4 regions of the Mesorhizobium sp. B2-8-3 genome follow, and region 4 is predicted to be linked to each of the others. Evidence: predicted binding sites of a transcription regulator. Region 4 holds the regulator's gene; each other region holds the start of a gene.
What was found. Region 4 encodes PhoB, which activates phosphate uptake and scavenging genes when phosphate is short. Its sites were predicted from a motif close to TGTCATNNANCTGTCAT; they were not measured.

Region 1 (7,945 bases), on a different contig from region 4:
AAGTCTTTCCTGATCCATCGACTCGTATCCGCCCCGAGAACGTGGCGTGTATAACATACCAAAGGTGACCTTGACTTCTCTACCTGCGCGCCCGGGCGACGGCGCAACGGGGCAAGTGCTTTGGCGCGATTATCCTGGACGGACAGGCACCTGCCTTCCCGCCAAACGGGTTATAGCGGCGATAAAGAAGTTTCGTTTCCCTAACCCGGGCTGCCGGCCGCCGGATTGGCGATGATGGCGGCCCGGAAGCGGGCGACGAAATCGTCGAGCGCCGGGCGCTCGGCGTCCGAGATCGCCCAGTAGGAAAAGGCGTCGTCGGTCCAGTGGACCAGAAGGAAGCCGCCCGCCGAGAGATCGTCCGCCACCGGCACCGATTTGGCCTCGTTCTGCCGGGGTGCGGCCACCAGCGTGATCAGATGCTCGTGATGGCGGTAGACCAGTGCCGGCATCGGCCTGTCACCAATCACCTCGACACGGCCGCCAAGCAGCGCGTAGCCGTCCTTGGCCATGTCGGGCGCGGGCGGCGACACGCCGATGCGCCCGTCGAGCCATGGCTTCACCGTATGCCGGTCGGACGAGACGATGTCGACCGGCGTCGCCGCGAGCAGGCTGCGGCGATGGCCGTTGGCGACGGCCACGGCGAAGCTGTCGGACCCATTGTCCGCCGTCGTCAGCCATTGCGTCGCGCCGCTGGCCAGAAACGCCGTCAACACGATCGAGGCCGCCATCTGGCGCCAGTCGAAGGAGTTGAACCAGCGCGGCGCGCGTGGCCGCATCGCGATGACCTGGCCCTGCTGCTGTTGCGGCACGGAGGGCTGTGCCTCCACCCTCATATCTTCAGCCTCCGTGGCCTCCGCGACCTCGGGATCCTTCACCTCGGCGATCGCCGCGATGCGCGCCAAAAAGTCGTCACTGACGGCGGGCCGCGGCACATTGGCGAGCGCACCGCGCAGCGCCACCAGGCGCGCATGTTCGGCGGCGAGCTCCGGATCGGCGGCCATGCGCCGCTCGACCGCCAGGGCAGCCGCGGCATCGAGCTCGCCATCGACAAGGGCGTGGATCATCAGCTTCATATCCTGCGGGTCTTGCGGCAATCCATCCTCACGCGGGCGGCTTTCATGCGGGCTCATGGCGCCCTCCAAGTTCCGTCATCAAGAGACCGCGGGCCCGCGCCAGCCGCGACATCACCGTGCCTTGCGGCACGCCGAGCATGGTGGCGATTTCGCGGTAGCTGAGACCGTTGATGTCGCGCAGCACCACCGTTTCGCGGAAGGCTTGCGGCAGCCTGGCGATCGCCGCTTCCACCGCCGCCGAATTCGCCTTGGCGATCAGCACCGCCTCCGGGCTGTCGGCATCATTGTCCGGCAGCGGCGAGACGTCGTCGAGATCGGCGAGGTCGCCGACGGCAACCACGCTGCGCGGGCGGTTGCGCGCCATCCATGTGTAGGAAGCGTTGCGCACGATGGTGAGCAGCCACGCGCGGGAATTTCCCCCAGCGAACCCGGCAATGCCCGCATGCGCCTTGAGGCAGGCCTCCTGCACCACATCCTCGGCGTCGGCTTGATTGCCGGTCAGCCAGCGGGCAAGCGACAGCGCATCGCTGAGATGCGGCAGCACCACTTCGGCAAAACGCGCGGCCAGCATCTTTTCGCTCAACACCGTTCCGCCGTCGGGCGCTCCCGCCACGGGTCTGCCGCCGCCGTCAGCGGGAGGCGACGATCTGTCCCTGCTCGTGCGGGTGAAGATCGCGACCGCAGGCGATGGCGCCTGCTTCGAGGGAGGAGAAGGCATTGGTGTCACCGGAGTCAAGTGTCTCGGAAGCAAGGGGCGCCTCGGAAGAGGACGGCGCATCGCTGGCTGCAACGGGATGCTCGCCGTCATGGTCGTGGATCTCGATGGTTGCGATCGGCACGAGATCAGGGCCGGCGGCGGGGCGGTATCGCCCAGAACAGATGCGCCCAGCTCCAACGCTCCAAGCGACGACGACGGCTGACACCTTCGCCCTCTTCAGCCCGCGCGTATTTGTCGTCGTGCCGCTTCATGATGGTCTCCGCTGTTGCGCACAAATGGCGCATGCCCTGGAGACCGGCGGACCGGGCGGTTTATTCCCGGCCGGTCGGCTTTTTCGTTCACGCTAACGTGATCGGACGGCGTGCCCGCCTACAGCGCCAGCAGCGCAAGCCCCGCCAGCGCAGATCCCGCCAACGTCGGCAGCATGCCGAGTTTCAGCCTGAACATGGCGACCATCGCCGCCGCCGACAGCAGCGCGGCACGCCAGTCGAGCGAGGACAGGACCGGAACCTCCACGCCCCAGCCGACGCTTGCCACCTTGCCGAAGACGACATGCAGCGCGAACCACAGCGCAAGGTTCATGATGACGCCGACCACCGCGGCGGTGATCGCGCCAAGCGCCGCCGCCAGCGCCTTGTTCCGTCTCAATTGCTCGATGTAGGGCGCACCGAGGAATATCCAGAAGAAGCAAGGGACGAAGGTGACCCAGAGCGTCAGCAGCGATCCGAGCGATCCAGCCAGCAGCGGGTTGGCAAAGCCGGCATGGCGATAGGCGGCGGCGAAGCCGACGAATTGCAGCACCAGGATCAATGGCCCCGGCGTCGTTTCGGCAAGCCCGAGCCCATCGACCATTTGGCCGGGCGAAAGCCAGCCGAACGAGGTCACCGCTGCCTGCGCGACATAGGCAAGAACGGCATAGGCGCCGCCGAAGGTGACGACGGCCATCAGGCTGAAGAAGCCGCCGATCTGCGCCCAGACGCTCCCCGGCCCCGCCAACACGGCGATCAGCGCCGCCGGCCCCAGCCAGACCGGCAGCCAGATGGCGATGGTGCGGATGGCATGCCCTCGCTTCGGAATGGTGTGGCCGAGTTCGCCCCGCTCGAACATCAGGTCGACCACGCCCCTGGTCTCGGTGCCGGCTGCAGTCTTGCCCTGCGCCGAGGCGGAGAACAGCGCCGGCGCGAAGCGGTTGCCGGTCCAGCCGATCAGCCCGGCTGCGAGCACGATCAGCGGGAACGGCACCCGGACGACATAGATGGCGAGGAAGGCCGCCACGGCGATCGCCACCATCGCACGGTTCTTCAGCGCCCGCTTGCCGATGCGGATCACTGCCTCGACGACGACGGCGAGCACCGCCGCCTTGATGCCGAAGAACAACGCCTCGACGACCGGCGCATCATTGTAGAGCATGTAGAAGCCGCTCAGGCAGAGCATCACCAACGCGCCGGGCAGCACGAACAGGATGCCGGCGACGAGGCCGCCTGCCGTCCGGTGCAGCAGCCAGCCGATATAGACGGCGAGCTGCTGCGCCTCCGGGCCCGGCAGGAGCATGCAATAGTTGAGCGCGTGCAGGAACCGCTCCTCGCCGATCCAGCGGCGCTCCTCGACCAGTTCCTTGTGCATCAGCGCGATCTGGCCGGCCGGCCCGCCGAAGGAGAGCAGGCCGATCCTGGCCCAGAGCCGCGTCGCTTCGCGGAAGCTTGGCGCGGCCGGGATTTCGGCCCGTCGCACAGCGGCGTCCTTGGCAAGCGCGCTCATTGTGCCTTGCCTACAACCGGCCAGTTATGCGTCTCGTCGGTGGCGTCGCGGCACCAGCGGAAGAAGGCGTCGTAGAGAAGCATGCCGGCTTCGAGCTGTTCGAGGTCATCACGGAACATGCGCGACAGGCCAAGCGAAGCGGCGAGGAACCCGGCCGCCTGCGGCACGAGGTCGAGGCGCGCCGTATCGGCGGCGCGCACGAGCAGCGCCAGGCGGTCGAGCGCATCGACGCGCAGTCCGAATTCCTCGACCATCGTGTCGAATGTGCAGCGATCGCCGCGATGGCTCCAGAACACGCCTTCGATATCGAAGGGAACCGCGGCGAAGCGATCCGCGACCAGAGGCACCTCAGCCGCGTCGACGAACAGGAACACCGCATCGGGATCGACGAAGCGGCGGATCAGCCAGGGGCAGGCAATGCGATCTACCTTCGGCCGGGAACGGGTGACCCATACGGTGCGGCCGTTCTGGTCGCGGGGCGGGATCGCGCCGGCCGCGACCAACGGCGCGCTGGCGGCGGCCCAGGCCTCGAAGCCGCCTTCCAACGACTCCGCCGGAATGCCGTCGTGGCGCAGCCACGCGGCAACGCCTTGCGAGAGTTTCTGCCCTCTCTGGCAGATGACCACGACCTTGCGTCCCGAAAACTCCGACGCCCAGCTTGAGACAGTCCTGAAATCGCGCCGGCATGACGCCGGCAACAGGCGCGGATCGGCTTCATAGTCCTCGTCGGTGCGCACATCGACCAGGCAAGGCGCATCGGGCAAGCCGACGAGACGGGAAAGCTGCGGAACGGTAATTGCGGTTGTTGACGGCATGGCGTCCACCTCCAGAACACAGAGAGTTTGGACGCGATCGTTGGGCTGACGCCTCACGGGGTCGTCGCGAGGAACCCCTTGGCCAGGATGCTGGAACGCTCCCCTACGATTGTCAAGAATTCAAATTGCTAATGCATGTCGCGCAAAAGTGTGCAGCGGTTTTGCGATAACGACATGCATGAAAACAAAGGCTTAAAGCGCGTCGCTGAATCCGCTTCAGCGCGACACGCTTTTAGGGAAGATGGGAGCTCCGCCCTGTCTCCCTTAAACGGTCGTCGCCCTTACTGCGCCGTCCAGCCGCCATCCATCGGCAGGGTCGTGCCGGTGATCTGCTTGGCCGCATCCGAGCACAGGAACAGCGTCAGCGCGGCAAGCTCTTCGACGGTGACGAATTCCTTGGTCGGCTGCGCCGCAAGCAGCACATCGTGCTTGACCTGCTCTTCGGTCATGCCGCGCGCCTTCATCGTGTCGGGGATCTGCTTTTCGACCAGCGGCGTCCAGACATAGCCGGGCGCGATCGCATTGACGGTGATGCCGTCCTGCGCGACTTCCAGCGCCACCGTCTTGGTCAGGCCGGCAATGCCGTGCTTGGCCGAGACATAGGCCGACTTGAACGGCGAGGCGACCAGCGCATGAGCGGAAGCCGTGTTGATGATGCGGCCCCACTTGCGGCTCTTCATGCCGGGCAGCACTGCCTTGATGGCGTAGAAGGCTGCCAGAAGATTGATGCGGATGATGGCTTCCCACTTGTCGTCCGGAAATTCGTCGATCGGCGCGACGTGCTGGATGCCGGCATTGTTGACCAGGATGTCGAGGCTGCCGAACGCTGCCTCGGCCTCGTGAACCATGGCGCTGACGGCGGCGCCGTCCATCATGTTGGCGCCCGAATAGCGGCACTTGACGCCGAAATCCTCTTCGATGCCGGCCCGCTCCTGCTCGATCGCCGCGGCGTCGCCCAGGCCGTTGATGGTGACGTTGGCGCCCTCGGCGGCGAAGGCGCGGGCGATTGCCAGGCCGATGCCGCTGGTCGAGCCGGTGACGAGCGCATTCTTCGAAGACAGGGAACCCATGGGAGATCTCGCGACAGGAGGACAGGAGGGAAGACTATGAAGACGAACAGCCGGGAAGGCACATGATTTGTGCGCCGCAGCATCACAATGCCACACCCATATGTCGGCGCTATTACAGCTCCGCGATGGGGTTTGCCGGCTGTAAGAAGTGTCGTCTTGGCGCTGACACGGCACTGTCATGCTGCCGTGCAACATATTTGCCAGCGCATTCGCGCGGGCTCATTTCAAACCTTGTTTGGGGCACCAGCCATGGAAATCGCCGACGTCGTGAAGCGGGCCTATGCGATGCCGCTCACCAACCCGTCCTTCCCGCCAGGCCCTTATCGCTTCTTCGACCGCGAATACATCATCATCACCTACCGCACGACGCGCGAGGCGCTGGAAGCCGTCGTTCCGGCGCCGCTCGAGATCGACGAGCCGCTGGTCAAATACGAATTCATCCGCATGCCTGACTCCACCGGCTTCGGCGACTACACCGAAACCGGCCAGGTCATCCCGGTGCGCTACAAGGGCCAGCATGGCGGCTATGTGCATTCCATGTATCTCGACGACGATGCGCCGATCGCCGGAGGCCGCGAGCTGTGGGGTTTCCCGAAGAAGCTTGCCAGCCCCAAGATCGTGCATGAAGGCGAAGTGGTGGTCGGCACGCTGCATTATGGCAGCGTTCTGTGCGCCACCGGCACCATGGGCTACAAGCACCGCGAGGCCGACCACGACCAGGTGCTGGCCTCGCTCGCCGCGCCCAATTTCCTCATCAAGATCATCCCGCATGTCGACGGCAGCCCGCGCATCTGCGAGCTGGTCCGCTACTACCTCACCGACATCACGCTGAAGGAAGCCTGGACGGCGCCGGCTGCGCTCGACCTTCGCCCGCATGTCATGGCCGACGTCGCCAAGCTGCCGGTGCTCGACATCGTCTCTGCCGTTCATTTCACCGCCGACCTGACGCTGGGCCTCGGCGAAGTCGTGCATGATTACCTCGCGGACCACGGCCGATCGGCTGCCGGCGCGAAGGAGCTGGAGAAAGCCGGTGCTTGAGCGCAACCGCAGCAAGGCGGCCGCCGCCACCATTCAGGAAATCACGGCGCAATATGACCGCATCGCCCTGGTCTTCCAGGGCGGCGGCGCGCTCGGCGCCTATCAGGCGGGTGTCTATCAGGCGCTTGCCGACGCCGGCTGTGAGCCGACCTGGCTTTCCGGCGTCTCGATCGGCGCCATCAACGCCTCGATCATCGCCGGCAACGAGCCGAGCCGCCGCCTGCAGCGGCTGGAGCAGTTCTGGCAGACGATCTCGGGCCGCAAGATCTGGGCCTATACGCCCGAAGGCGACATCTACCGCGACATCCGCAACCAGACCTCGTCGTGGATGACCATGACCATGGGCCAGCCCGGTTTCTTCAAGCCGCGCAGTCCCAGCCCCTGGTTCCAGCTGACGGGAGCGGAAGGCGCCACCAGCTTCTACGACACCGCCGAGCTCAAGGACACGCTGGAGAGCCTGATCGACTTCGACGTGCTGAACGACGGCAAGAAGCGCTTGAGCGTCGGCGCGGTCAATGTCAGGACCGGCAACTTCGTCTATTTCGACACCGACAAGGTGCGCATCGAGCCGGAACACATCATGGCGAGCGGCGCGCTGCCGCCGGCCTTCCCCTCGATCCGCATCGAGGGCGAATATTACTGGGATGGCGGCATCGTTTCCAACACGCCGCTGCAATATCTGCTCGACCAGGAGGAGGATCGTTCCTCGCTGGTGTTCCAGGTCGATCTGTTCAGCGCCCGCGGCGTGCTGCCGCGCGGCATGGCCGACGTTCTGTCGCGCCACAAGGACATCATGTATTCCAGCCGCACGCGCCAGAACACCGACAACTTCCAGCGCATCCATGCGCTCAAGATGAAGCTGCTCGACGCGCTGAAGCGCGTGCCGCCGGACCAGCTCAAGGACGGCGAGAAGGAACTGATCGCCGACTATTCCGACGCCGGCGTGGTCAACATCGTCCACCTGATCTACCAGCACAAAGGCTACGAAGGCCACGCCAAGGACTATGAGTTTTCCGGCACCTCGATGCGCGAGCACTGGGAGATGGGCCTGGAAGACACCGAACGCACGCTGCGCCACAAGAAATGGCTGATGCTGCCCGACAATGCCGACGGCGTCACCATCCACGACCTGCACCGCGAAGACCCGACCTAAGGGTCATGGCCGCCCGGGCCGCGTCGCGGCTCGGGGTCCTGACGCACGTCAAGAAGCCTAATGCATGTCGCGCAAAAATGACCTCGGTTTTGCGACAACGACATGCATCAGGCAACGGCCTAAAGCGCGTCGCGTGTATCCGTTTCGACGCGACGCGCTTTAGAATTTGAGATCGGCGCCTGCCCGCAGCAGCAGCCAGTAGAACAACCCGGTCGCCCCACCCGCAAGCAGCATCGCCAGCAGGAAGCCGCCATGCGTATGCGTGAGCGGCAGTCCTTCTGTATTCATGCCGAAAATGCCGACGATCAGCGTTCCCGGCA
Region 2 (7,945 bases), on a different contig from region 4:
CGAGCGTCGAGTTTTCGACCTGCGCTGTCGGATGGATCAGCGGCGTCTCCGAAAGCTTCATGCGGCGATCTTTCCGGCGGCGAAAGCGGTGACGTCGATGACGCGATCGGCCACCGCGTCGCGCACGTCGAGGTCGTGGAAGATGCCGAGCAGGGCGACGCCCGCCGCCTTCTTGGCGGCGATGAGCTCGACCACCACATGGCGGTTCTTCGCGTCGAGCGAGGCAGTCGGCTCGTCGAGCAGCAGGATCGGATGCTCGGTGATGAAGCCGCGCGCGATGTTGACGCGCTGCTGCTCGCCGCCGGAGAAGGTCGCGGGAGGCAAGGCCCAGAGTTTTTCCGGCAGGTTGAGCTGGGCAAGCAAAGTGCGTGCTTTCTCCCGTGCGCTTTCCCTATCCTCGCCGCGCTCGACCAACGGCTCGGCGACGACATCGAGCGCGGAGACGCGCGGCACAGTGCGCAGGAACTGGCTGACATAACCTATGGTGTGGCGGCGCACGGAAAGCACGGTGCGCGGGCTGGCGGAGGCGAGGTCGATCAAGCCGCCGCCATGCTGGACGATGATCTGGCCTTCATCCACGGCGTAGTTGCCATAGAGCATCTTCAGGATCGAGCTTTTTCCGGCACCGGAAGGGCCGCCGAGCACGGCGCATTCGCCGGCGCGGATCGAGAAGGAGACGCCTGCCACCACCGGCAGCGTGACGCCGTCGCGCAGATGCATGGTGAAGCTTTTGGCGACATCGGAAACGACGAGAGGAGTGGGCATATCAGAGTCCTTCGTTTTTCCGCATGATCTGATCCGAAAACCGGCTTCCACTTTTCGGGATCATGCGGTCACACCTGCAAAATCGAAGACACGAGAAGCTGGGTATAGGGCGCGCGCGGGTCGTCGAGCACGCGGTCGGTGAGGCCGCTTTCGACGACGCGGCCGTCCTTCATCACCATCATGCGCTGCGACAAAAGCCGCGCCACGGCGAGGTCGTGGGTGACGACGATCGCGGCCAGCCCGAGGTCGGTGACCAGCCCGCGCAACAGGTCGAGCAGTCGCGCCTGCACCGAGACGTCGAGGCCGCCGGTCGGCTCGTCCATGAAGACGAGCCGCGGGCCGGTCACCAGATTGCGGGCGATCTGCAGGCGCTGGCGCATGCCGCCGGAAAAGGCGCGCGGCTCGTCGTCGATGCGGTCCTCGTCGATCTCGACGCGCGACAGCCAGTCGACGGCGGTGGCGCGGATCTTGCCGTAGTGGCGGTCGCCGACCGCCATCAGCCTTTCGCCGACATTGGCGCCTGCCGACACTGTCATGCGCAGCCCATCGGCCGGGTTCTGATGGACGAAACCCCAGTCGGTGCGCATCAGGAAGCGGCGCTCGGCCTCGCTCATGCGGTAGAGCTCGCGCCACTGGCCGTCGCGCATGCGGTAGCTCGCGGTACCGGAGGAGGGCAGCAGCCTGGTCGACAGGCAGTTAAGCAGCGTCGTCTTGCCGGAGCCGGACTCGCCGACCACCGCCAGGACCTCGCCCGGCCAAAGGTCGAAGGTGACGTTCTCGCAGCCGACGCGCGAGCCGTAGAATTTGGACAGCGCCGAAACGCGCAGCAGCGGTTCGTCGGTCATTCTGCCGGCTCCTTTGTTTCCAGGGCGAGATGGGTTTCCGGCGCAAGGTGGCCGTGATGGCCATCTTCGCGACGCTTCTCGCAGTGGTCGGTGTCCGAGCAGACGAACATGTGGCCGCCATGGTCATCGAGGATGACTTCGTCGAGATAGACATTCTCGGCGCCGCAGAGCGCGCAGGGCTGGTCGAAGGTCTGCACCTCGAAGGGATGGTCCTCGAAGTCTAGGCTGACGACGTCGGTGAAGGGCGGCACCGCATAAATGCGCTTTTCGCGGCCGGCGCCGAACAACTGCAGGGCTGGCGAGCGGTGCATCTTCGGATTGTCGAATTTGGGCGTCGGCGAAGGGTCCATCACATAACGGCCCTCGACCTTGACCGGGTACGCATAGGTGGTGGCGATGCGACCGTGCTTGGCGATGTCCTCGTAGAGCTTCACATGCATGAGGCCGTATTCCTCCAGCGCATGCATTTTTCGCGTTTCGGTCTCGCGCGGCTCGAGGAAGCGCAGCGGCTCGGGGATCGGCACCTGGAAGACCAGCACCTGGCCGGCCGTCAGCGGCTGCTCGGGAATGCGGTGGCGGGTCTGGATGATGCTCGCCTTGGCCGTCTCGGTCGTGACGGCGACATTGGCGACCTTCTTGAAGAAGGCGCGGATCGAAACGGCGTTGGTGGTGTCGTCGGCGCCCTGGTCGATGACCTTCAACACGTCGTCCGGGCCGATGATCGAGGCGGTGACCTGCACGCCGCCGGTGCCCCAGCCATAAGGCATCGGCATCTCGCGCGAGGCGAAGGGCACCTGGTAACCGGGAATGGCGATGCCCTTCAAAATGGCGCGGCGGATCATCCGCTTGGTCTGCTCGTCGAGATAGGCGAAGTTGTAGGTGGCGATGTCGGTCATGGCGATCACGTCCGCTTCGTGCTATGGATTTGACGCTCAAGACGCGGAAGCAGATCCACATGGACTCTACCGGTTGGATGCATCTTGGCGTGCTGTTGCTGGTCTTCGCCGGCGTTGCGGCTTTTGCGCTTCGGAAGATGGTTCTTCCGACGCCGAAAGAGCCCCCGCACGGCGAGACCGTTGGCGGCGCCAGTGGCTTTACTGGCCCTTGGTTTGGTGGCGGCGGCGGACATTCCGGTAGCGGGCACTGAACTCATTCCGCCGCCTCCCGCTTTTCCTCGGCGGCCTTGTCCTCGTTTTCCCGCGCCTCGTATTCGGCGCGCATGCGGCGAACCAGGCCGAGCTCGGCCTGGAAGTCGACATAATGCGGCAACTTCAGGTGCTCGACGAAGCCTGTGGCCTGGACATTGTCGGAATGTGAGATGACGAATTCCTCGTCCTGCGCGGCGGCGACGACGTCCTCGCCAAGCTCGCCGGCGCGCAGCGCCCGGTCGCACAGCGCCATGGCCATCGCCTTGCGCTCGCTCTGGCCGAAGACCAGGCCGTAGCCGCGGGTGAACTGCGGCGGCGCCTTGGCCGAGCCCTTGAACTGGTTGACCATCTGGCATTCGGTGACGCGGATGGAGCCGAGCGGCACGGCGAAGGGCAGTTCCGGCACGTCGAGTTCAAGCTCGACCTCGCCGATGCGCACCTCGCCCACGAAGGGATGGTTGCGGGCGTAGCCGCGCTGCGTCGAATAGCCGAGCGCCAGGAGAAAACCCTCGTCGCCCCGTGACAGTGCCTGCAAGCGGATGTCGCGCGCCATCGGGAATTGCAGCGGCTCGCGCGTGATATCGCCAGGCACGTGGTCAAGCGGCATGTCGCCATCGGCCTCGATCAGGCCTTCATGGGCGAGGATCGCCGAAACGCGCGGCATGGCCTCTGGCTCGACCGGACGCTGCGCCGGCGTCTCGACCTCGGCGCCGGCGGCAAGCTCGGGATCGAGCAGGCGGTGGGTGTAGTCGAAAGTCGGACCAAGCACCTGGCCGCCGGGCAGGTCCTTGTAGGTTGCCGACACGCGCCGCTCGAGCTGCATCGTGCCGGTATCGACGGGGTTGGTGTAGCCGAAGCGCGGCAGCGTGGTGCGATAGGCGCGCACCAGGAAGATCGCCTCGATCATATCGCCGCGCGCCTGGACGACGGCGAGAGCCGCCAGCTCGCGATCATAGAGCGAGCCTTCGCTCATCACCCGGTCGACACCGAGCGCCAGCTGCTCGACGATCTGGTCGAGGCGCAGCGCCGGCACCGAGCGGTCACCGCGGCGGCGGTCGGCCAGCAGCCGATGGGCGTTGGCAATTGCGGCCTCGCCGCCTTTCACCGCGACATACATGTCATGCCTCCATCGACTTGATGCGGGTGGTGCGCGGCAGGCAGGCGAGGCTGCCGGGCGCCGCCAGGATGATGTCGACGCCGCGCGGGAAACGCTGGTTGTTCTGCTTCCACTGCTCGACGAAATGGCGCGGCATGCCCGGAGGCGCGATCATCGACGTCTTTTCGATCCCAGGACCGTCGAGCAGCAGCGACGGGCCCGAAGCGAGATCCTCGACCAGGAGGATCAGCGTCGTCGAGCGATCGGGATATTCTTGCGTGCCCTGCGCAAAACCGTCGAGCGCCGCCATCTCTTTCGGATTGGCGATCAGGGCGAAATGCGCGTCGGCGGGCGTGTTGGCCAAAGGCGCGCCGGTGTGAAAGCCGAGCCATGCCTTGACCGAGGCGTCCGCCTGCAGCGGCGGATCGAGCCAGACTGGCGTGTCGTTGTCGCAGAGCGCCAGCGCGACCGCGCCTGCCGTCGCCGACAATGGCGCTGGCGGGCGGGCGAGTTGCGGCAGGTCCTGGACGGTGCCGGGGCGCGCCATCGCGTCCATGATGGCGCGGAAGACGGTCTGCGCGTCGAAAACCGGCTCGGTGAAGCCGCCGTCGATCGATTGCGTGGCGATGTCCATCAGTCCTCTCCGCGCACCATGGTGAAGAAATCCACTTTCGTTGCCGCCGTCTCGACGCGCCGCGTCTCGCGCGCCGCATCGAGCGCCGCGCGCAAGGGCGCGACCAGCTTCGTCTCGACCGCCTCGCGATGCGCCGGGTCCTGCCAGAGCGCGTCGGCGATCGCCGCGAGCTTTGCCTTGCCCTTGTCGCGGCCGAGCGCATAGGAGTGGCCGACCTTGCCGGATGGCAGCCGCACCGTGGCGCGGGTGACTGTCGCCTCGCCGACATTGAACGGCGCGCCGCCGCCGCCGATCCGCCCGCGCACCGTCACCAATCCGGTCTCCGGGCCGCGCAAAAGCTCTGCCTCGGACGGCAGGCCCGCTTCGTTCCACAGACGGGAGATCTCATCGGCTGCGGCATGCGCCAGCGTCGCCATCAAGGCCTTCCGCCCGGCCTGCTCGCGCGCTTCCTGTCCTCGCATGGCATCGATCCTTACATGCATAAAATTTGTCTATTGATATAGACAACTATACAAATTATACTCATCTCGTAACGGGAGTCCATGACGGGTGGATGACAACCCGGGAAAAATGCTTGGGGGCGATGGGTGACTGGACTGGCGGCTAGTATCGAAAGGCGTAACGGCGTGTCGCTGTGGCGGCAGATCGCCGATCGGATCCTGCAGGCGATCGCCAATGGCGATTTCGCGGAGAACGCGGCGCTGCCGCCCGAAGTCGCGCTGGCGGAACGTTACGGCGTCAACCGCCACACCGTGCGCAGCGCCATTGCAGCACTTGTGCAGGAAGGCGTGCTGAAGGCCGAGCAGGGACGCGGCACCTTCGTCTTGTCGCGCAAACGGCTGTCCTATCCGATCGGCGCGCGCACGCGCTTCTCGACCGGACTGCAAGGGCAGACGAGCGAGCGGCATATCGCGCTGTTGTCGTCATCGACGGAGCCGGCCAGCCGGCGCATCGCCGAGGCGCTGGGCATTGCCAAGGGTGCTGCCGTTATCCGCCTGGAGACGCGCGGCGAGGCCGACGGTCATCCGGTGTCGCGCGCGACGACTTGGTTCGACGCCAAGCGCTTCGCCGGCATCGAGGCAGCTATGGCGGAAACGGGGTCGATCACTGCCTCGCTGAAGCGTTTCGGCATCAACGATTATCTGCGCCACTCGACAGTGCTGTCAGCGCGGCACGCCGACGCCGACGACCTTGCAGCACTCGATTTGCAGCCCGGCGCCATCGTGCTGGTCACCGTCGCGGTGAACGTCACGCTCGATGGCCAGCCGATCCAGTTCGCGGAGTCGCGCTTTCCGGCGGAGCGGGTGGAGCTGAGGCTCTCGGCGTCGTAGGAGATGCTGGCCTTGTCTCAGACCCGTGATTGATCTGTCTCACGCTGATGTCAGCCCAGCTCGGCCGCTTAATTGTCAGAGTCTTCGCGTTTGAGAAGCGCCTTCCCCCACTCCGTCGCCGCTTCGCGGCGCCACCTCTCCCCCCTCCGGAGGGAGAGGAAGGGAGCCAGCCGGCATAAGCTCGCACCTTTCCTCTTCCCCCGTCGATCGGGGGAGAGGTGTCGAGCGAAGCTCGACGGAGCGGGGGTCGACCTACGCGGCGGCGTCAATTCGGGTCAGGTTCACCGGCTGCCGTTTATGACCCGACCTCGATGACCGCCTTGATCAGCCCTGATTTCTCATGCGTCCATTGCGCCAGATCGCGCGGCGTTGCGGCGAGCGTCGTGCGATGGGTGACGAGCTTGTTCAGCGGCACGGCGCCGTTGCGGATCGAGGCCGCAACATGGTCGAAATCGGCCTCCAGCGCATTGCGGCTGCCGATCAGCGTCATCTCGCGCTTGTGGAATTCGGGATCGGAGAAGGCGATGTCGTCCTTGACGACGCTGACCAGCACCAGCGTGCCGCCATGCGCGACATGGGCGAAGGCGGACTGCACCGAGGGCGTGTTGCCGGTCGCGTCGAATACGAGGTCGAAACCCTCGCCGGAGGTTGCTTGCCGGACCAGTTCGGCAGCCGTCGCCTTCGAGCCGTCCAGCGGGGTAAAGCCGAGTGCCTTTTCGGCGAAGCCGAGGCGCTCGGCGTTCATGTCGAGCAGGCTGACATCAAGTCCGGCGATGCGCGCGAAGATCGCCGTACCGAGGCCGATCGGCCCGGCGCCGATGACCAGCGTGCGCGCGCCGGGAGTCCCGAGCGAACGGCGCACCGCATGCGCGCCGATGGCCAGGAATTCCACCGCCGCGGCGTCGGCCAGCGACAGGCCGTTTGCCGGATAAAGGTTCTGCGCCGGCACCAGGATCTCGTCGCACATGGCGCCGTCGCGGTGGACGCCGAGCACTTCGATCTTCACGCAGCAATTCGGCTTGCCGTGCCGGCAGGCGATGCATTTGCCGCATGAAAGATAGGGGTTGATGACGACCGGTTCGCCGACGGCGAGATCGACGCCTTCGCCCTTCTCGACGATGGTGCCGGAGACCTCATGGCCCATGATGCGCGGATAGGCCAGAAACGGGTGCTTGCCTTCGAAGATGTGGTAGTCGGTGCCGCAGATGCCGACGTGGCTGACGGCAACCCGCGCCCAACCGGGCGGGGGCGCGCAAGGGTCGGCGCGGTCTTCGAGGACAAGCTCGCCGGGTGAGCGGCAGACAACGGCTTTCATTTCGCAAATCCAATATTCAAAAAAGGACGCCGGCCTCGTACGAACGAGGCCGGCGGAAGTCAGGGAGGATTCATTTGCCGCGACGGCGCAGGCCGTCGAAGTAGACGATGACGATGATCAGCACGCCGGTGATGATGCGCTGCCAGAACGAGTTGACGTTGAGCAGATTGGCGCCGTTGTTGATGGTGGCGAGGATGAAGGCGCCAAGCAGCGGTCCGTGCACCGAGCCGACCGCCCCGAACAACGAGGTGCCGCCGATGACGGAAGAGGCGATCGCCTGCAGTTCCCAGCCTTCGGCCTGGGTCGGATTGCCGATGCCGATGCGGGCGGCAAGCAGCACGCCGACGAAGGCCGCGCACAGGCCGGACAGCGTGTAGGCCATGTAGATGGTGCGCTGGACGTTGACGCCGGACAGGCGCGAGGCCTCGGCATTGGAGCCGACGGAGAAGAGGTAGCGGCCCCAGCGGCTGTGGTGCAGGAAGATGTAGGCGGGCACGCCGACCAGGATCACCATCCAGAACAGGTTGGGAATGCCGATAAAGGAATTTCTGGAGAAGGCGGTGAAGCTGTCGCTGTTGATGTTGATCGAATTGCCGTTGGTCATCAGCAGGCCGATGCCGCGCAGCGAGGTCAGCGTCGCCAGCGTGATGATGAAGGGCGGCAGGCCCATCCTGACGATGCCGAAGCCATGAAACATGCCGATGGCGACACCGACCAGCAAGGTGGCCAGAATGGCCAGCCAGATCGGGACGCCGGCGTTGATCAGCATGGCGACGACCACTGTGCCGAAGCCGACCACTGCGCCGACGGA
Region 3 (7,945 bases), on a different contig from region 4:
TTGCAAGGCGGTCGCTGTTCGTCGGCGCGATGACTTGCAATTTGTGACTGTGGAGTCGGGCCGGCAACAGAAGGTCCTCAGCGCACCTGTCATCATTGCCGCGCACGGATCCTGGGAAAGCGGGAAACTACCGAGCCAGCTTGAAAGAACGAGCCAACCTTCCGACCTTTTCGGGTTCAAGGCGCATTTTACCGGCGCCGCGCTGGCGCCCGACCTGATGCCGCTGCTCGTATTCCCAGGCGGATATGGTGGGATGGTGACGGCGGACCATGGCCGGGTTTCAATCTCCTGCTGCATCCGCCGCGATGTTCTATCCGGGCTTCGCCAGCGCTTTGGAAATATTGCGGCGGCGGATGCGGTATCGCGCCATGTCCTGGCCTCATGCCGAGGCGTAGCAACTGTGCTGGCCGGTGCCGAATTGGATGGCCCCTGGCTGGCTGCGGGACCGATTCATCCCGGTATCCGGGCTGGCTACGATCAGGGCATCTTCCGCGTCGGCAACATCGCAGGTGAGTCGCATCCCGTCATCGCCGAGGGGATTTCGATGGCGCTGCAATCGGGCTGGCTGCTTGCGCGAGAACTGATCGCATCGGGCAAAGGTCACGAGGGCCGCGACGCCGCCGGTCATCGCTACGAACGCGAATGGCGTCGGCAATTCTCGACGCGTCTGCGTGCCGCGGCCTTGATTGCCCGGATAGCGCTTGGGCCAGGTGGCGCGACGGCCATGCGCGCCGTGATCAAGAGTTTTCCGGCGGCTTTGACGATTGGCGCGCGACTGAGTGGAAAGACCCAGCCCGTTCCAGGCTTTTGACGTCCAGATTGCGGCGGCGAAACCTTCCGAGGCTCCGGAATTGGAGCATCGCTTCCCGCCAATGGCCGGGATGGCTGTGATCAGCTTTGACCGCCTTCGCCTCAGCTCGTATGCGCGACGAGCTTGTCAACCGTTTCGGGGAAGAAGTCGGGCGCCGAGCGGCGCTTACCGAACATCATGTCGTATTGGATGAGCCGGAAATCGTTGATCTTCGGGTCGATCTGCTTCTGCCTCGCCCAGTCCGGCGTGGCTTCGCCCGAGGGCGACAGGAGCAGGTTGCGGTCGACCACCCGGTAGTGTTCGCGCAGCGCGCCGAGGAAACCGGTGTAATAGGGGTGGGTGATGCCCGCGGTGGTCAGGATATGGTAGGGCAGGAAGGCCGGGCTTACCGAGCCCAGGTTCTGCACCGGACCGGAGCGGTTCGACCAGATGACCAGCGGCGTATCGTGATGCTCGATCGCGGCGCCGGCGTTAGGTTCCCTGCGCGGCGCGACATTGTCCTTGAGATAGCCCGTCTCGACATAGACCGGTCCCAGCGGCGGCAGATGGTCGCCGAAGAAGGCGATGATCGTCGGCCGCTGGCGCGCCTTCGCCCAGTCGATCAGGCGCTTAAGGCCATGGTCGGCGTCGGCCGAGCCTTCGGCATAGGAGAGCAGCGATTCCCGCGCCCAGGAGCTGATCGGCGCATCGACCGAATGCGTCGGGTTGCTGTAGCGGTAAGGCTCGTAAGGCCCATGGTTCTGCAGGCTGACCGCAAAAAAGAACACCGGGTCGTCGCTGGCATCGGCCTCGCGGATGATCTCGTCGGTCATTGCCGCGTCGGAGGCAAGCGGGCCGCGCTTTTCCATCGGCGGCAGCGTCTCTTCAGACTTGAAGTCCTTGAAGCCGAAATCGGCATAAACCGCGCCGCGGTTCCAGAACCAGTTGGTGCCAGGATGGATGGCACGCGCATAGTAACCTTCGCTCTTCAGGAAGGTCGCCAGCGACGGGGTCGGGGTGCGCACATATTGCTGATAGGGGATCGAGCCGGCCGGCAGGAAGGCATTGGAAAAGCCGGTCAGCGCCTCGAACTCGATATTGGCGGTCATGCCGCCGAATTCGGGAGAGAACATCGAGCCGGAGCGCAAGGCCCTAACCGTCGGGATCGGGTCGGGCTTGATGATGACGCCGGGCAACTGCGTCGGATCCCAGAAGGATTCGCTCATCACCACCACGATATCCGGCTTCTCGTTTGGTACCGAAGCGGCGACGTCGGGGCGCTGGATCGCGGCCATCGCCTTTTCGGAGTAGCCGGGCGGCGCCGAGACATGCGCCATCGGCACATTCATCGCGAAAGCCAGCGCAAAGCCGTTGGAGGCGTAGTTTTCCTTCTGGTCCCACATGATCGGGATGATCTGCAGCCGGTCGCGCGTCCACGAGAAGGTGGCATAGTCCATGATCGAGACGAAGAAGGCGAGCAGCGGCACGGCAAGCGCCAGCCGCGCCAGGCGGCCTTTGCGGCTGAGGATCGGCACCCGCCTGCGCCAGGTCCGCCAGCCGTAGACAAGCAGCGTCAGCCCGCCGACGATGCCGACCGCCAGCATGACGGCCGTCCACGGCCGCTCGCGCACCAGAAGCGGCATCAGCGCCACGATCTGGCGGGCGAACAGGAAATCCGTCGGATAAAGCGGATCGCCGAGATAGTGCGATTTCTGGTGGCCGACAAAGGCCAGCGCCAGCGTCAGCGGCGCCACGATCATCAGGCTCTGGTGACTGCGCCCGAGTATGGCGTCCAGCCCGACCAGCACCAGGGCGAAGACGATGATGGTGGTCCAGCCCGGCTTGAACGGCTGCAGGAAGAAATCGACCGTGCCGAAGAAATCGCCGCGCACGATCAACTCGATCGCGAATACGAGCAGGGCGGAGACGAGAAGCGTCGTCAGGCCGTAGCGTACAGTCGGCCAGGCCCGTCCCGGCAGGTAGCCGGTGGACGGATCGTCTTCCAAAAACTGAGGCACGGGCTTGGCCGCGCCTTTTCTGATCCTTGCCACTCTACTTCCCCCGGCCAACGCGACACGCCTTCCACGCCCGTCACGCTTCTGTCATCGAAATGTCACGCAAAGCTAGCGCCTGTGGCGGAAATAAGAAGAGCCAGCAAACTAAACGTGAGCGGTTTTCATCAGGTGTGATCGCCAAAAAGCCTTTCGGAACAGGGAGTCAGCTGGGTTTTCCGGCTGAAATGCTGGCTGAAGAGGCGCCGGCGGGCTTGACTTGGCTGTGCGCCTTGCGCCAGAGGCAGGGAAAAACCAGCCTCTGGAGAGACCCAAAATGGCCGTCGCATTCACCTTTCCGGGACAGGGCAGCCAGGCCGTCGGCATGGGCAGGGACCTCGCCGATCAATTCCTCGAAGCGCGCCGCGTCTTCGAGGAAGTGGACGCCGCGCTCGGCGAAAACCTGTCGAAACTCATCTGGGAAGGACCGGAAGAGACGCTGACGCTGACCGCCAACGCCCAGCCGGCGCTGATGGCGGTGTCGCTGGCGGCGATGCGGGCGCTCGAAGCGCGGGGCTTCTCGCTGAAGGACAAGGTGGCCTATGTCGCCGGTCATTCGCTGGGCGAATATTCCGCGCTTGCGGCGGCCGGCTTCGTTTCGGTCGGCGACGCGGCGCGGCTGCTTCGGACCCGCGGCAACGCCATGCAGGCGGCGGTGCCGGCCGGCGAGGGCGCCATGGCCGCCATCATCGGTCTCGAGCAGGCCGATGTCGAAGCGGCATGCGCGGAAGCGGCCAAAGGCTCCGTCTGTCAGGTCGCCAACGACAATGGCGGCGGCCAGCTGGTGATTTCGGGCGCCAGGGCGGCGGTCGAGCTGGCGGCGAAGCTGTGCACCGAAAAGGGCGCCAAGCGGGCGCTGATGCTGCAGGTTTCCGCGCCCTTCCACTCGGCGCTGATGGCGCCGGCGGCAGATATCATGCGCGAGGCGCTGGCGGGTGTGGCGAAGCAGGCGCCGGTGATTCCGGTCGTCTCCAACGTGACGGTGACGCCGACCAGCGACCCTGATGAGATCGCTCGCCGCCTGGTCGCGCAAGTGACCGGCCGCGTGCGCTGGCGCGAGACGGTGGAATGGTTCGGCGCCAACGGCGTCGCGACGCTTTACGAGGTCGGCGCCGGCAAGGTGCTGTCGGGCCTGGCGCGCCGCATCAACCGCGACATCGCCACCGGCGCCATCGGCACGGCGGCGGAAGTCGAGGCGGCACTGGCGGCGCTTGGCTAAGGATCGCTCGAACGTTACCGGAGGTGTCGAATGTCTCCTTCGAAGATTGGTCGAAGCAAAACCGAGCACATGGAGGAGGACTATCGCATTGCAGCTGAGGTTGTGGAACGCATTCGGCGCGGTGACGAGGATGTCCTGACGACCGAAGATTTCTGGCATGGCCTGGATGATTTGACGTATACGGAACCGGGATCGCCCGCGGCGCATTCGGAAAAATGAGGTTGAGAAAATGTTCGAACTGACCGGCCGCAAGGCGCTCGTCACCGGCGCATCGGGAGGCATCGGCGAAGCGATCGCCAGGGTGCTGCACAGCCAGGGCGCTATCGTCGGCCTGCACGGCACCCGTGTGGAGAAGCTGGAAGCCCTGGCGGGCGAATTGGGCGACCGCGTAAAACTGTTTCCAGCGGACCTGACCAACCGCGACGCGGTCAAGGCGCTCGGACAGAAGGCTGAAGCCGACCTCGAGGGCGTCGATATCCTGGTCAACAATGCCGGCATCACCAAGGACGGCCTGTTCGTGCGCATGTCGGACGCCGACTGGGATTCTGTGATCGAGGTCAACCTCACCGCCGTGTTCCGGCTCACCCGCGAACTCACCCATCCCATGATGCGCCGCCGCCATGGCCGCATCATCAACATCACTTCGGTGGTCGGCGTCACCGGCAATCCCGGACAGACCAATTACTGCGCATCCAAGGCCGGCATGATCGGCTTTTCCAAGTCGCTTGCGCAGGAAATCGCCACCCGCAACATCACCGTCAACTGCGTCGCCCCGGGCTTCATCGAATCGGCCATGACCGACAAGCTCAACGACAAGCAGAAAGAGACGATCATGGCCGCGATCCCGACAAGGCGCATGGGCACCAGCGTTGAAGTGGCGTCGGCCGTCGCTTATCTCGCCTCCAACGAGGCGGCCTACGTGACCGGCCAGACCATTCACGTCAACGGCGGCATGGCGATGATCTGAGGCATGGGCGGGCGCCTGTGAAAACAGCCATTTCGGCTTGGACGCCCGCCATTTTTCGTGTAATGCGGCCCGCAACCCGGCGGTTCGGGCAAAAACCGGTCCTGTGGCGTGCGTTGCCCGCAAGACCATCTTTCAGCTTGATTAGCGGCATTCCGCCCGCTAACGAAGATAGACAACTTAAGACGAGGATTGCCCCAAATGAGTGACACCGCAGAGCGCGTCAAGAAGATCGTCATCGAGCATCTCGGCGTCGACGCCGACAAGGTGACGGAGCAGGCGAGCTTCATCGACGACCTGGGCGCGGACAGCCTCGACACGGTCGAACTCGTCATGGCGTTCGAAGAAGAGTTCGGCGTCGAGATTCCGGACGATGCGGCCGAGACCATCCTGACCGTCGGCGATGCCGTGAAGTATATCGACAAGGCCTCGGCCTGAGTTCTTTCGCAGGCATTATCGGGGAGGACCTGCGATGAGGCGTGTCGTCGTCACGGGCCTTGGCCTGCTTTCGCCGTTTGGCATGGGCGTCGAGCACAGCTGGCGGGAATTGCTCTCCGGCCGCAGCGCTTGCCGCCGCGTCACCGAATTCGAGGTGGACGATCTTGCCTGCAAGATCGCCCACGTCATCCCGCGCGGCGACGGCTTGAACGGCACCTTCAATCCGGAGGCCGTGCTCGAGCCGAAGGAACTGCGCAAGATCGGCGAGTTCATCCTCTATGGCATCGCCGCCGCCGACGAGGCGCTGGCCGATTCCGGCTGGAAGCCCCAGACGCATGAGGACCAGTGCGCCACCGGCGTGCTGATCGGCTCCGGCATCGGCGGTATCGACGGCATCGCCGAAAACGCGATGATCCTGAAGGAACGCGGCCCGCGCCGCATCAGCCCCTTCTTCATCCCCGGGCAGATCATCAATCTGGTCTCGGGCCAGGTCTCCATCCGCCACGGCCTGAAAGGCCCGAACCATGCGGTGGTCACCGCCTGCTCGACCGGCGCGCACGCCATTGGCGACGCCGCCCGGCTGATCATGTGGGGCGATGCCGATGTGATGCTGGCCGGCGGTGCCGAGGCGCCGATCACCCGGCTGTCGATTGCCGGCTTCGCCGCCTGCCGGGCGCTCTCCACCGAGCGCAATGACAGCCCCGAAACAGCTTCGCGTCCCTATGATCGCGACCGCGACGGCTTCGTCATGGGCGAGGGCGCCGGCGTTGTCGTCCTGGAAGAGCTGGAGCATGCCAAGGCGCGCGGCGCCAAGATCTATGCGGAAGTCACCGGCTATGGCCTGACGGGCGACGCCCATCACATCACCGCGCCGGCAGAAGACGGCGATGGCGCCTTCCGCTGCATGACGGCGGCGCTTAACCGGGCGAAGCTCTCGCCGGCCGACATCGACTACATCAACGCCCACGGCACCTCGACCATGGCCGACACGATCGAGCTCGGCGCGGTCGAGCGCCTGGTCGGCAACGCCGCCTCGAAGATATCGATGTCGTCGACCAAGTCGTCGATCGGCCATCTGCTGGGCGCCGCGGGTGCCGCGGAAGCGATCTTCTCGATCCTGGCCATCCGCGACAACATCGCGCCGGCGACCATCAATCTCGACAATCCGGAACGCGAGACGGCGATCGATCTTGTGCCGAACAAGCCACGCCAGCGCCAGATCGACGTCGCGCTGTCGAATTCCTTCGGCTTCGGCGGCACCAACGCCTCGCTCGTGTTCCAGCGTTACAATGGCTGAAGGGCCAGCCGGAGCAATCCCAGGAAAAGTGCGCAGCGGTTTTCTACCCGGGATTGCTCAGAGACAGACAACCAGCCGGCAGTTCCGCCACCTGCCGTCATTTTTGCCAAATTCTCCCCTAGCTTTTTGCCGGGGGATTCGTTGCAAGATCAGACGGCAGGGCGCGCCATGAGCACAAATCCGGGCAGCACAAATCCGGGCGGCGACGGGGAATTCGGACGGCAAGGCACAAAGGGGCCGATCAGGCCGAAGACCGCGGCCGAGGCGTTGCGCCCGGAAGCCGGCACGCCGCCGCCGTCGAAGCGCTCGCGCGCCTCGCGCAGCCAGGTCGTCGTCTTCCTCAATTTCTTCCTCTCCATGGTCATCCTGGTCGTGCTCGCCTCGGGTGTCGCGCTCTATTTCGGCATGCAGGCTTTCGTCGAGCCCGGCCCATCCGCCAATGGCGACACCTTCCTGATCAAGCCGAGCACCGGCGTGCAGGAGATCGCCGACCAGTTGGAACGCCGCAACCTGATCAGCGATGCCCGCGTCTTCCGGCTGGGCGTGCGCGCCACGGGCAATGAATCGGCGCTGAAGGCTGGCGAGTACGCCATCAAGCCGCGCGCCTCGATGCGCGACATCATGGAGCTCTTCAAGAGCGGCAAGTCGGTCATGTACTCGCTCACCATTCCCGAAGGGCTGACGGTCGAGCAGGCGCTGCAGCGGGTCGCCGATCAGGAGGCGCTGACCGGCGATATGCCGCCGGCCTTGCCGCCGGAGGGCAGCATCGCCACCGACACGCTGCGCTTTACCCGCGGCGCCACAAGGCAGCAGATGGTCGATAAGCTGATCGCCGACCAGAAGAAACTGGTCGACGACGTCTGGTCGCACCGCGCGCCCGACCTGCCGATCGCCAACATCGACGACTTCGTCACGCTGGCCTCGATCGTCGAAAAGGAGACGGGCAGGAGCGACGAGCGCTCGCGCGTCGCCGCGGTGTTCCTCAACCGCCTGGCCAAGGGCATGCGGCTGCAGTCCGACCCGACCATCATCTACGGCCTCTTCGGCGGCAAGGGAAAGCCGGCGGACCGGCCGATCTACCAGTCGGACCTCGACAAGCAGACGCCCTACAACACCTACATGATCAAGGGCCTGCCGCCGACGCCGATCGCCAATCCGGGTCGCGCGGCGCTCGAAGCGGTCGCCA
Region 4 (7,945 bases):
GCCGGTCCTTCGAGGCCGCCGCGGACCCTTCCGAGCATCCCCGTTCAGGCGTTACCGGGCTGACACGAAACTGTCATGCGACTGTAATAATCGAAGGCTATTGCGCTCACCGGGCGCCGATAGAACGGGTGCCGAAAGACCATCTTCCGAACAGGAGCAGGCCACATGAGACATTTCATCCGCTCGGCGGCCGTTGCGATTGCAATGGCTGCGGCATCAACCCTTAGCATCTCCGCCGCAATGGCAGCCGATATCTCCGGCGCCGGCGCCACTTTCCCCTATCCGATCTATGCGAAGTGGGCCGACGCCTACAAGAAGGAGACCGGCATCGGTCTCAACTACCAGTCGATCGGCTCCGGCGGCGGCATCAAGCAGATCAAGGCCAAGACCGTGACCTTCGGCGCTTCCGACGCGCCGCTGAAGGGCGAGGATCTGGACTCCACCGGGCTCGCGCAGTTCCCGATGGTGATGGGCGGCATCGTTCCGGTCGTCAATCTCGAAGGCATCAAGCCGGGCGAACTGGTGCTCGACGGTCCGACGCTGGCCGACATCTTCGCCGGCAAGATCACCAACTGGAACGACGAAGCGATCAAGAAGCTCAACCCCGACGCCAAGCTGCCCGACCAGGCGATCGCCGTCGTCCACCGTTCGGACGGCTCAGGCACCACGTTCAACTTCAGCTACTACCTGGCCGACGTCAGCGCCGACTGGAAGTCGAAGGTCGGCGTCAACACCGCGCTCGAATGGCCGGTGGGCATCGGCGCCAAGGGCAATGAAGGCGTCGCCAACAACGTCTCGCAGACCGGCGGCGCGATCGGTTACGTCGAATACGCCTATGCCAAGCAGAACAAGCTGACCTACACCGACCTGATCAACAAGGACGGCAAGAAGGTCGAGCCGACCGCCGCCGCGTTCTCGGCCGCCGCGGCCAATGCCGACTGGAGCTCGCAGCCGGGCTACGGCGTCATCCTGGCCAACCAGGCCGGTGCTGAATCCTGGCCGATGACGTCGGCCACCTGGATCCTCGTCTACAAGAAGCCCGACGACACTGCGGCCACGACCGAAGCGCTCAAGTTCTTCGCCTGGTCCTATGCCAAGGGCGACGAGCTGGCCGCGGGCCTGGACTACGTTCCGATGCCCGACGCGGTCGTGAAGAGCGTCGAGGAAATGTGGGGCAAGGACATCGTCGACGCGAGCGGCAAGCCGCTCTACTCCGGCATGTAATTCCTAGCGAATAAGGAGGGCGTCTCCGGCGCCCTCCTGTCTCTTTCGAAATGCGAGGGGCTAAATGACAGCCGTTTCCGACGCCGCGACATCGTCCGCCCTGCGGACCAGGGAAGCGACAGTGCGCCGCTTCGCCTTCACCGACATGGCATTCCGGACGGCCACGCGCCTTTCCGCCATCCTCGTGCTGGTTCTGCTCGGCGGGGTCGCGATCTCGCTGGTCGCCGGCTCGTGGGAGGCGCTGTCGAAGTTCGGCTTCTCCTTCCTGACCACCGAATCCTGGAACCCGGTCACCGAGAATTTCGGCGCCCTGGCGCCCATCTACGGCACCATCGTCACCTCGGCCATCGCCATTCTCATCGCTGTGCCGATCGGCATCGGCATCGCCATCTTTCTGACCGAGCTCTGCCCGCGTCCGCTCAGGCGCCCGATCGCCATCGCGGTCGAGCTGCTCGCAGGCATTCCCTCGATCATCTACGGCATCTGGGGCCTGTTCGTGTTCGCGCCGTTCCTGCAGACGACGATCCAGCCCTTCGTCATCTGGCTCTTCAAAGGCATCCCCGGCCTCAACAGCCTGTTTGCCGGCCCGCCCTACGGCATCGGCCTGCTGACCTCGTCGCTGATCCTTGCCATCATGGTGCTGCCCTTCATCACCTCGATCACCAAGGACGTGTTCGACACGGTGCCGGCGGTGCTGAAGGAATCGGCATACGGCATCGGCTGCACGACCTGGGAAGTGACCCGGCGCGTGACCATCCCCTATACCCGCGTCGGCATCATGGGCGGCGTCATGCTCGGCCTCGGCCGCGCGCTCGGCGAGACGATGGCGGTTACCTTCGTCATCGGCAACGCGCACCGCATCAGCGCCTCGCTGTTTGCGCCGGGCACGACGATCTCGGCGACCATCGCCAACGAATTCACCGAAGCCGACGGCAATCTCTATACATCCTCGCTTGTATCGCTCGGCCTGATCCTGTTCATCATCACCTTCATCATCCTCGCGCTTGCACGCTACATGCTGTTGCGCATCGATAGCCGCACGGGAGCCTGACCGATGTCGACTGCCGCATCGCTTCACCAAAGCCGCAAACGCAAGAATGCCGTGATGATGGCGCTGTGCGTCGTCGCGGCCGGCATCGGCCTCGCCTGGCTGGCGCTGATCCTCGGCGCCTTGCTCTACAAGGGGCTCTCCGGGGTGAACCTGGCGGTGTTCACTGAAATGACGCCGCCGCCCGGCGACGCCGGCGGCCTGCTCAACGCCATCTACGGCAGCATCGTCATGACGATCATCGGCATCGTCGTCGGCACGCCGATCGGCGTGCTGGCTGGCACCTACATGGCCGAATATGGCCGCTTCTCGAAGCTCACGACGGTGGTGCGCTTCATCAACGACATCCTGTTGTCTGCGCCATCGATCATCATCGGCCTGTTCGTCTATGAGCTGATGGTGCGGCCGATGGGGCACTTCTCGGCGATTGCCGGCGCCGTCGCGCTGTCGATCCTGGTGATCCCCGTCGTGGTGCGCACCACCGAGGACATGCTGAACCTTGTGCCCAACGCGCTGCGCGAAGCAGGCGCCGCCATCGGCGCGCCGCGCTGGGTGGTGATCCGCTCCGTCGCCTACCGCGCGGCAATGTCGGGCATCGTCACCGGAATCCTGCTGGCGATCGCCCGCATCTCCGGCGAGACGGCGCCGCTTCTCTTCACCGCGCTCAACAACCAGTTCTGGTCGAGCAATCTCAATGCGCCGATGGCCAGCCTGCCGGTGACCATCTTCCAGTTCGCTCTCAGCCCTTACGAGGAATGGCAGCAACTGGCCTGGACGGGCGCACTCATAATCACCCTGACGGTTCTCGGGCTGAGCATCATCGCCCGCAGCCTAACCGGACGCAGAGAGGACAGATGAAACCGATGTTGTCCACCGACCTGAACGCAGCCGATACGACCGTCGAGAAGGCCAAGATCGAGGTCAAGAACCTCAATTTCTACTATGGCCAGTCGAAGGCGCTGAAGGACATCAACCTGTCCCTGCCCGAGCGCAGCGTGACAGCCTTCATCGGCCCGTCGGGCTGCGGGAAGTCGACGCTGCTGCGCGTGCTCAACCGCATCTACGAGCTCTATCCGAAGCAGAGCGCCGAGGGCCAGGTGCTGCTCGACGGCAAGAACATCCTCGACCGCTCGCAGGACCTCAACCTGCTGCGCACCAAGATCGGCATGGTGTTCCAGAAGCCGACGCCGTTCCCGATGTCGATCTACGAGAACATCGCCTTCGGCGTCAGGCTCTATGAGAAGATCAGCAAGGCCGAGATGGATAGCCGCGTCGAGCAGGCGCTGAAGCGCGCCGCGCTGTGGACCGAGGTCAAGGACAAGCTCAACGCCAGCGGCCTCAGCCTCTCGGGCGGCCAGCAGCAGCGCCTGTGCATCGCCCGCACCGTGGCGGTGAAGCCCGAGGTCATCCTGCTCGACGAGCCGGCCTCGGCGCTCGATCCGCTGTCGACCGCCAAGATCGAGGAACTGATCGACGAGTTGCAGGCCGACTACACGATCGTCATCGTCACCCACAACATGCAGCAGGCGGCGCGCGTGTCGCGGCAGACGGCGTTCATGTATCTGGGCGAGCTGGTGGAGTTCGACCGGACCGAGAAGATCTTCACCTCGCCTCGCGAGAAGCGCACGCAGGACTACATAACCGGCCGCTTCGGCTGAGTTCATACGAGGACATCATCATGGCCGAACATACCGTCGCCTCCTTCGACGAGGATCTGAGGCAGATCAGCCGGCTCATCAACGACATGGGCGATCTCGCCAGCTCCATGGTCGGCGGTGCGACCAGGGCGCTGCTCGAGACCGACAATGCGCTGGCGCAGCGCGTCGTCTCCGACGACGCCATCATGGACGCTCGTCAGCGCGAGCTCGACGACCGCGCCATCACGCTGATCGCCAAGCGGCAGCCGATGGCGGACGACCTGCGCAACGTGGTCGGCTCGATCCGCATGGCGGGCGACCTCGAACGCATCGGCGATCTCGCCAAGAACATCGCCAAGCGCGTCGGCTCGGTCGGCGTCAGCGCCGCGCCGCGCGACCTCACGCATTCGATCGATTCGATGGCGCAGCTGGTGCTGATCCAGGTCCAGGCCGTGATCCAGGAATACATGGTGGGCGATGCCACGGCGCTGGCCAAGCTTCGCAACGACGACGAGCGCATCGACGTCAAATACACGTCCGTCTTCCGCGAGCTGTTGACCTACATGATGGAAGACCCGCGCAACATCACCGCTTGCACGCATCTTCTGTTCTGCGCCAAGAACCTCGAGCGCATCGGCGACCATGTGACCAACATCGCCGAGAATGCCTATTATGTGCTGACCGGCACGCAATTGCCCGCCAATCGTCCGAAGCAGGACGAGACCGCAATGTCGGCGCCGGCGGCCTGACGAAAAGGTTACCCCAATGATCGCGCCACGCATCATGGTGGTGGAGGACGAGGAGCCGCTGGGGGTGCTGCTCCGCTACAATCTCGAATCCGAGGGTTACCAGGTCGAAGTGGTGACCCGCGGCGACGAGGCCGAAATCCGCCTTCAGGAAAACGTTCCCGACCTGCTCGTGCTCGACTGGATGGTGCCGGCGGTTTCCGGCATCGAGCTCTGCCGGCGTCTCAGGATGCGGCCCGAGACCGAGCGGCTGCCGATCATCATGCTGACGGCGCGCGGCGAGGAAAGCGACCGCGTGCGCGGCCTCTCGACCGGCGCCGACGACTATCTGGTCAAGCCATTCTCGACGCCGGAGTTCATGGCGCGCGTCAAGGCGCTGCTGCGCCGCGCCAAGCCGGAGGTGCTGTCCAGCGTGCTCAAGGTCGGCGACATCGTGCTCGACCGCGAATCGCACCGGGTCTACCGCAAGAAGAGCGAGATCAGGCTCGGCCCGACCGAGTTCCGCCTGCTCGAATTCATGATGCGTCATCCCGGCCGCGTGTTCTCGCGCAGCCAGCTGCTCGACAATGTCTGGGGCGAGACGATCTATATCGACGAGCGCACCGTGGACGTCCATGTCGGGCGCCTGCGCAAGGCGGTCAACAACGGCCGCATGCCGGACGTCATCCGCACCATCCGCGGGGCGGGGTACGCGATCAGGGAGGATTAGTCCCGAGGGCGGAAGTTCCGACGGGATCGGCACTCCAACATTAACGCTGGTGGGTAGTCGAGACGCTTGCGCTTCGTCATCCACGGGCGGAGCAAGGAGCGTAGCGACGCAGCGCAGACCCGAGGATCCATGCCGTGACTTCCACGCGCCGCTATGGCGCAGAACTCTGCACCGCTGCACCCTACGATCGAGGTAACGGCATGGATTCCAGGGTCTGCGCGCGTCGCTTCGCTCCTTGCTCCGCCCTGGAATGACGAAGTCGCGGTGGCTTCGGCCAATCTCCAACGTTGGTGCGATTCGCGGCTTCAGCGCCATGTTCGCTCAGGCCACGTTCTTCCCGGCCCCCGCTCTGGCCTGCACCCCCGGCGCGAAAATCTCCTGATCGACGAAGGTCAGCGCGCGCATGGCGCAGCCTTCGCGGATAAGCGGCAGTTCGTTCGGCTCGGTGTCGAAGGAGATCGATTCCGAGTGCTGGCCGCCGGCGGTCTGGGCGATCGCCTCTCGCAGCGCCGGCTCGATCAGGTCGAAGGCGGCCGCGCTTACGCCGACCATGGCGACAGGCGCCGGGTCGATGAGGGCGAACAGGCTGCCGAGGCCGAAACCGAGCGCTTCGCCGGCCCGGCGATAAGCCTCCCGTTCGGGTCCGTCCTCCTGCCGGGCTTTCGCGGCCAGCGCGCGCATATCGGCGTCGCCGACGTCGGTCGGGGTGGCGTCCTCGCTTATTCCCATGGCGCTGCGCCAGATCGCGTAATTGCCGGCATAGGCCTCGACGCAGCCGCGGCGGCCGCAGCGGCAAAGCGCGCCGCCCGGACGATGGATCATATGGCCGAACTCGCCGCCGGAGGAATGCGTGCCGCTGAACAGCGCGCCCTTCAGCACAAGGCCCATGCCGATACCGTGCGAGAGCAGGATGGCGATGAAGTCGTCGCGATAGCGCTCGGGATCGCGCCATTGCAGCGCCACCGCCATCATGTTGCAGTCGTTCTCCATGGTGGCGGGAATACCGAATTCCCTTTCGAGGAGGTCGGCGAAAGGGATGTCGGTCAGCGGCGTGATCGGCGACCACAGCATGGCGCGTGAATGGGAATCGGTGATGCCTTGAATGCCCATGGCGATGCGGGCGACGCTGCCCACGTCGAGGTCGGGATCCCCCAGCCGGCGCCGCACGATCGCCATGCATTCGCCGATCAGCTCGTCGCGGGGCATGACAAGCGTGTCGAGGCGCTGCTGCTCCTCGGCAACCACCTGGCCGGCATAATCGATCACGGCGACCGACAGGAAGTTCAGCGACAGCACCACGGTCAGCACCGCGGCGGCTTCGGGGTTCAGCGCCAGACCGATCTGCGGCCGGCCGCGTTTCAACGCCGTCGGCTCGCTGGCCTTGCTTTCGGTGAGAATGCCTTCCTGGATCAGATCGGCGGAGATCGCCGAAATGGTCGAGTGGCTGAGCCCGGTGGTGGCAGCAATCTCCGTGCGCGAGGGCTGGCCGGCGCGGCGCACGGCCGAAATCACCATGGCGCGGTTGCGCCGGCGCAAATCGTCGTGACGGATTCCGACCGACATCGTCTCGCACGTCCTCCCAGTCATCGCGGCCTTGTGATGATGATGCCATGGCCTGTCGGTGACATGCTAGGGATAGTGGCAGAAGCCGCAGCCTGTGTCATTATTTATTGCGGATGTCGAAAAAAATGCCCTGACCCATCAAAACCCATCAGAATCGCAGTTGACAGCGTCGTTTTGCTGGATCACTATTTTTTTGAGGCTCGAAAAAAAGCCTCTATGCCGGCCTTCGGGCCAGTCTGGGTCGCGCCGCACAGGCGCAGGGAGGATATCATGAAGAAATTCGCAGCCGCCATTCTGGCGGGCGTTGCCATGTCGCTGACGCTGGCGTCGGTCGCCGAGGCGAAGGACAAGGTGATCGGCGTGTCGTGGTCGAATTTCCAGGAAGAGCGCTGGAAGACCGACGAAGCGGCGATGAAGGCCGCCATTGAGGCCGCCGGCGACAAGTACATCTCGGCCGACGCGCAGTCCAATCCGGGCAAGCAGCTGACCGACGTCGAAAGCCTGATCTCGCAAGGCGCCAACGCGCTGATCATCCTGGCGCAGGATGCCTCGGCAATCGGCCCGGCGGTGCAGAAGGCGCTCGATGAAGGCATTCCGGTCGTCGGCTACGACCGCCTGATCGAGAACAAGGACGTGTTCTACCTGACCTTCGACAACAAGGAAGTCGGCCGCATGCAGGCCCGCGAGGTGTTCAAGGTCAAGCCGGAAGGCAATTATGTCTTCATCAAGGGCTCGGGCGCCGATCCGAACGCCGACTTCCTGTTCTCGGGCTCCATGGAAGTGCTGAAGGAGGCGATCGACAGCGGCAAGATCAAGAATGTCGGCGAGGCCTATACCGACGGTTGGCTGCCCGCCAACGCGCAGAAGAACATGGAGCAGTTCCTGACCGCCAACGACAACAAGGTCGACGCGGTCGTGGCGGCCAATGACGGCACCGCAGGCGGCGTCGTCGCGGCGCTGACGGCGCAAGGCCTGGCCGGCACCGTTCCGGTCTCGGGCCAGGACGGCGACCACGCGG

Region 1: a site for PhoB is predicted at 5,598-5,614, ahead of FJ418_RS27675 (acetoacetate decarboxylase). Genes of this name have one in related genera too.
Region 2: a site for PhoB is predicted at 5,031-5,047, ahead of phnF (phosphonate metabolism transcriptional regulator PhnF). Genes of this name have one in related genera too.
Region 3: a site for PhoB is predicted at 2,891-2,907, ahead of FJ418_RS07165 (LTA synthase family protein). Genes of this name have one in related genera too.

Annotation. Positions count from the first base shown of each region.
Region 1 covers NZ_VFTW01000028.1:43,634-51,578, reverse strand. Annotated here, with positions in the region: gene FJ418_RS27710 (adenylate/guanylate cyclase domain-containing protein) at 1-18, opposite strand, end outside; gene FJ418_RS27705 (anti-sigma factor) at 201-1,130, opposite strand; gene FJ418_RS27700 (sigma-70 family RNA polymerase sigma factor) at 1,117-1,656, opposite strand; gene FJ418_RS27695 (hypothetical protein) at 1,703-1,912, opposite strand; gene chrA (chromate transporter) at 2,161-3,549, opposite strand; gene FJ418_RS27685 (sulfurtransferase/chromate resistance protein) at 3,546-4,364, opposite strand; gene FJ418_RS27680 (3-hydroxybutyrate dehydrogenase) at 4,646-5,434, opposite strand; gene FJ418_RS27675 (acetoacetate decarboxylase) at 5,684-6,472, shown strand; gene FJ418_RS27670 (patatin-like phospholipase family protein) at 6,465-7,625, shown strand; gene FJ418_RS27665 (CorA family divalent cation transporter) at 7,785-7,945, opposite strand, start outside.
Region 2 covers NZ_VFTW01000039.1:28,094-36,038, forward strand. Annotated here, with positions in the region: gene FJ418_RS30470 (DapH/DapD/GlmU-related protein) at 1-61, opposite strand, end outside; gene phnL (phosphonate C-P lyase system protein PhnL) at 58-765, opposite strand; gene phnK (phosphonate C-P lyase system protein PhnK) at 834-1,610, opposite strand; gene FJ418_RS30485 (alpha-D-ribose 1-methylphosphonate 5-phosphate C-P-lyase PhnJ) at 1,607-2,506, opposite strand; gene FJ418_RS30490 (carbon-phosphorus lyase complex subunit PhnI) at 2,760-3,875, opposite strand; gene phnH (phosphonate C-P lyase system protein PhnH) at 3,877-4,488, opposite strand; gene phnG (phosphonate C-P lyase system protein PhnG) at 4,488-4,949, opposite strand; gene phnF (phosphonate metabolism transcriptional regulator PhnF) at 5,085-5,819, shown strand; gene FJ418_RS30510 (zinc-binding alcohol dehydrogenase family protein) at 6,115-7,134, opposite strand; gene FJ418_RS30515 (ABC transporter permease) at 7,205-7,945, opposite strand, start outside.
Region 3 covers NZ_VFTW01000003.1:388,818-396,762, forward strand. Annotated here, with positions in the region: gene FJ418_RS07160 (NAD(P)/FAD-dependent oxidoreductase) at 1-811, shown strand, start outside; gene FJ418_RS07165 (LTA synthase family protein) at 913-2,841, opposite strand; gene fabD (ACP S-malonyltransferase) at 3,119-4,060, shown strand; gene FJ418_RS07175 (hypothetical protein) at 4,091-4,279, shown strand; gene fabG (3-oxoacyl-[acyl-carrier-protein] reductase) at 4,290-5,027, shown strand; gene FJ418_RS07185 (acyl carrier protein) at 5,226-5,462, shown strand; gene fabF (beta-ketoacyl-ACP synthase II) at 5,497-6,759, shown strand; gene mltG (endolytic transglycosylase MltG) at 6,928-7,945, shown strand, end outside.
Region 4 covers NZ_VFTW01000038.1:5,831-13,775, reverse strand. Annotated here, with positions in the region: gene pstS (phosphate ABC transporter substrate-binding protein PstS) at 166-1,224, shown strand; gene pstC (phosphate ABC transporter permease subunit PstC) at 1,289-2,275, shown strand; gene pstA (phosphate ABC transporter permease PstA) at 2,279-3,130, shown strand; gene pstB (phosphate ABC transporter ATP-binding protein PstB) at 3,127-3,930, shown strand; gene phoU (phosphate signaling complex protein PhoU) at 3,951-4,658, shown strand; gene phoB (phosphate regulon transcriptional regulator PhoB) at 4,675-5,364, shown strand; gene FJ418_RS30145 (ROK family protein) at 5,686-6,927, opposite strand; gene xylF (D-xylose ABC transporter substrate-binding protein) at 7,198-7,945, shown strand, end outside.